Regions from separate parts of the Enterobacter cloacae complex sp. HYC003_NIDB genome, predicted to be linked through region 2. Evidence: predicted binding sites of a transcription regulator. Region 2 holds the regulator's gene; the other holds the start of a gene.

Region 1 (2,205 bases), 2.0 Mb from region 2:
CTTCAATGTAACGGCTGCCGTCCGGCTCTGACGTCGCTTTCACCGGTTCGTTAATGAACTGCACGCGCGTACCGACCGGCACGTTATCGAACAGGAATTTGATGTCTTCATTACGCAGACGCACGCAGCCGTGGCTTACGCGCAGGCCGATACCGAAGTTGGCGTTAGTACCGTGGATGGCATACAGACGTCCAATGTACAGCGCGTACAGACCCATCGGGTTATCCGGGCCGGCAGGCACAACGGCTGGCAGCGGTTCGCCGGCAGCAATGTACTCAGCGTGCATTTTGGCGGTCGGCGTCCAGGTTGGGCCCGCTTTCTTACGCTCCACTTTGGTGGTCCAGTTCAGCGGAGTGTCTTTACCCAGCTGACCGATACCGATAGGCAGCACGATCACGGTGTTGGTGCCTTTCGGGTAGTAATACAGACGCATTTCGGCGCTGTTAATCACGATACCTTCGTGCACGGTATCCGGCAGGATCAGCTGCTGTGGAATGTTGAGTACGGTACCCGCTTTCGGCAGATACGGGTCAACGCCCGGGTTCGCCTCCAGCATGTTCGACAGACCGAGCTGATACTGCGCCGCGAAGTATTCCAGCGGCTGAGAGTTCCCTTCCGGCACCGTCACCACCTGGTTTTCACCCACCAGACGGCTTCCGTCTGTCGGCAGGGGATACGTCACCGCAGACGCGGTCTTACAAAAACCTACTACGGCTAACGCCGCCGCAAAAAGCGTTGTTAATTTCATGTTCATGTTATGCGAGGTATCTAAGCCATTCTGGCGATGAGTTGATAAGTCTGAATCGGTAATGGGAGCGCATTATATGTGCATTCCCGTTAACTGGGAATTCAGATGTGTACGAAATCACATTTTTTTCGATTTTGTTAAAGTTTAGTGGATTACCGCAACACGGGATCTCAATTCGGAATTGTGGCATAATGCCGCGTTTATCACACTTTTCGCAGGAATCTCTCCGTGTTAGTTACCAGCAACGTCACTATGCAGTTTGGCAGTAAGCCGCTGTTCGAAAACATTTCCGTCAAATTTGGCGGCGGCAACCGTTACGGCCTGATTGGTGCCAACGGTAGCGGAAAATCCACCTTTATGAAGATCCTCGGCGGTGACCTGGAGCCAACGCTCGGTAACGTGTCGCTCGACCCTAACGAGCGCATCGGTAAGCTGCGTCAGGATCAGTTCGCCTTCGAAGAGTTCACCGTGCTCGACACCGTGATCATGGGGCACGCGGAGCTGTGGGAAGTGAAGCAGGAGCGCGATCGTATCTACGGTCTTGCTGAGATGAGCGAAGAAGATGGTTACAAAGTGGCCGACCTGGAAACGCAATACGGCGAAATGGACGGCTACTCTGCGGAAGCGCGTGCGGGCGAACTGCTGCTGGGCGTCGGTATTCCGGTTGAACAGCACTACGGCCCGATGAGCGAAGTCGCGCCAGGCTGGAAGCTGCGTGTGCTGCTGGCGCAGGCGCTGTTCTCTAACCCGGACATCCTGCTGCTCGACGAACCGACGAACAACCTGGACATCGACACCATCCGCTGGCTGGAGCAGACCCTGAACGATCGCGACAGCACCATGATCATCATCTCGCACGACCGTCACTTCCTGAACATGGTGTGTACTCACATGGCGGATCTGGACTACGGCGAGCTGCGCGTTTATCCGGGCAACTACGATGAGTACATGACGGCGGCAACCCAGGCGCGCGAGCGTCTGCTGGCCGACAACGCCAAGAAGAAAGCGCAGATTGCTGACCTGCAATCCTTCGTCAGCCGCTTCAGCGCCAACGCCTCTAAATCGCGCCAGGCAACGTCGCGTGCCCGTCAGATCGACAAAATCAAGCTGGAAGAGGTTAAAGCCTCCAGCCGTCAGAACCCGTTCATCCGCTTCGAGCAGGACAAGAAGCTGTTCCGTAACGCGCTGGAAGTGGAAGCCCTCACCAAAGGCTTCGATGAAGGCCCGCTGTTCAAAAACTTCAACCTGCTGCTGGAAGTGGGCGAGAAGATTGCCATCCTAGGCGCCAACGGCGTGGGTAAATCCACTATGCTGAAAACCCTGGTCGGTGAACTGCAACCGGATAACGGTACCGTGAAATGGTCTGAAAACGCGCAGATTGGTTACTACGCGCAGGACCATGAATATGAGTTTGAAAACGATCTGACCGTCTTCGACTGGATGAGCCAGTGGAAGCA
Region 2 (2,205 bases):
TCGTCAGCCAGCACCCGCAGGCGGGCCGCGACGGTCTGCGCGTTCCAGCGGATCACCGCTTCCGCATGGCTGCGCTCCACCAGCTTTTGCACCTCTTCCGGATTATGAAGGCTGACGGAGATATGCTCCTGCAAATCCAGCCCGACCTGGAAGGTTCGCAGCAGCCGCTTGTATTCATGATTTTTGTTGGCGGCAAGCATGTGCAACTGCTGATAGCACTGGCTGATCAGATCCACCACTTTTTGCTGGCGCGCCAGCAGCGGCGGCAGGGATTTTTCCGGGTCGGTATGTTGAGTGAGCAGGGTGTATTTTGCTTCGCAGTATTCAGCAAGCTGCACGTAGAGCAGGCTCAGGGATTCGCGCAGCGGCTGTTCCCGCCACAGCCAGAACCAGAACCAGTTAAACAGCCCGTACCACAGCGTGCCGAGGGCGTAGATCAGCAATGGCTCCCACACCGGCATATTGCCCGCAAGGCTTAAGGTGAAGATGGCGGCAATCAGCGACGCGGGAAGCAGCCGGGCGTGCAGCGAGCTGATTTCGGCGGTGACGCCGAGCGTCATCGCCAGCACGGTCAGGATCAACGGCAGAGGAATGTCGCGGGCCAGTAAGAGTTGTACGGCAAGGCTACAGCCGGCAAACAGGCTGCCGCCAATAATCAGACGTTTAAAAAAGCGTTTATGCGGTGTATCCAGACCGGCAATGTTGCAGCAGGCGGGCACGAGGGAAAACAGCAGGCCTTGCTGAAGATGTCCGAGGATCAGGCCCACGGCCACGGGAAGACACAACACCAGCGTTTGTCGTAGTGCGTAGTTAACTTCCGGGTGATAGATCAGCCTGCGCCACATGAGGAGTAGAGACAAAAACGGCGTGCCACCCTGCGGCGGCACGCCGTTTGACCGAAATTAACGGGTTCCGTAGACCACGATAGTTTTACCGTGGGCAGAGATCAGGTTCTGGTCTTCCAGCATCTTCAGGATACGGCCCACTGTTTCACGGGAGCAGCCGACGATCTGACCGATTTCCTGACGGGTAATTTTAATTTGCATACCGTCAGGGTGGGTCATGGCGTCTGGCTGTTTCGCCAGGTTCAACAGCGTCTGCGCGATACGACCGGTCACGTCCAGGAAGGCGAGGTTACCCACCTTCTCAGAGGTCACTTGCAGACGGCGTGCCATCTGGGAAGAAAGACGCATCAGGATGTCAGGGTTGACCTGAATCAGCTGACGGAATTTCTTGTAAGAAATTTCAGCCACTTCACATGCTGTTTTTGCACGAACCCAGGCGCTACGTTCCTGGCCTTCTTCAAACAGGCCCAGTTCACCGATAAAATCGCCCTGGTTCAGATAAGAAAGGATCATCTCTTTCCCTTCTTCATCTTTGATCAGCACGGCCACCGAGCCTTTAACGATGTAATACAACGTTTCCGCTTTTTCACCCTGGTGAATCAGCGTGCTCTTTGATGGGTACTTATGAATGTGGCAATGAGACAAGAACCATTCGAGAGTCGGGTCTGTTTGCGGTTTGCCAAGCACCATGCGCTGTTATCCTCTGTTATAAGCTGTCACCAGAGTCATAAGATGCATCCGGACTCTGGGGTTGCAATCGAATTCTTACCCATACCTGGGAAGTCGGCTGTCGTAACGTTTCGCAGCCAGTAAAGTTTGATGTCCTCTGCATACATGTGTAACGTCAATGTATTACTGTAGCATCCAGAGTGTTTTAGCATAGCTTTCGCCGCGTGTCTCCTGGTGTCTCGCTTCAGCATGACGCAGGTCGCCTTCCGTTGCGAGAAATGTAACGTACACGTAATCTGTCATAAAAAATGCAACGTTGGAGTGAGTGAATATGCAAGCGCGTGTGAAATGGGTTGAAGGGTTAACGTTCCTGGGCGAGTCTGCTTCCGGGCACCAGGTTTTGATGGATGGCAACTCCGGCGATAAAGCGCCAAGCCCGATGGAAATGGTGCTGATGGCGGCGGGCGGATGCAGCGCGATCGACGTGGTGTCGATCCTGCAAAAAGGCCGTCATGACGTGACCGATTGTGAAGTGAAGCTGACGTCAGAACGTCGCGAAGAGGCGCCACGCCTGTTTACGCATATTAATCTGCACTTTATCGTCACCGGCAAAGAACTGAAGGATGCGGCGGTCTCGCGTGCGGTTGACCTGTCTGCGGAGAAATACTGCTCTGTGGCGCTAATGCTGGAG

The links. The regulator CRP, encoded in region 2, controls carbon source genes, mostly activating them, when cyclic AMP is high. The targets are predictions, from matches to a motif close to ATGTGANNNNNNTCACAT.
Region 1: the regulator CRP is predicted to act here: its motif matches at 854-871, upstream of O1722_RS15710 (ABC-F family ATPase).

What each region holds. Positions count from the first base shown of each region.
Region 1 covers NZ_CP114220.1:3,290,503-3,292,707, reverse strand. Annotated here, with positions in the region: gene ldtB (L,D-transpeptidase) at 1-754, opposite strand, end outside; gene O1722_RS15710 (ABC-F family ATPase) at 977-2,205, shown strand, end outside.
Region 2 covers NZ_CP114220.1:405,023-407,227, forward strand. Annotated here, with positions in the region: gene O1722_RS01810 (YccS/YhfK family putative transporter) at 1-845, opposite strand, end outside; gene crp (cAMP-activated global transcriptional regulator CRP) at 903-1,535, opposite strand; gene O1722_RS01820 (OsmC family protein) at 1,846-2,205, shown strand, end outside.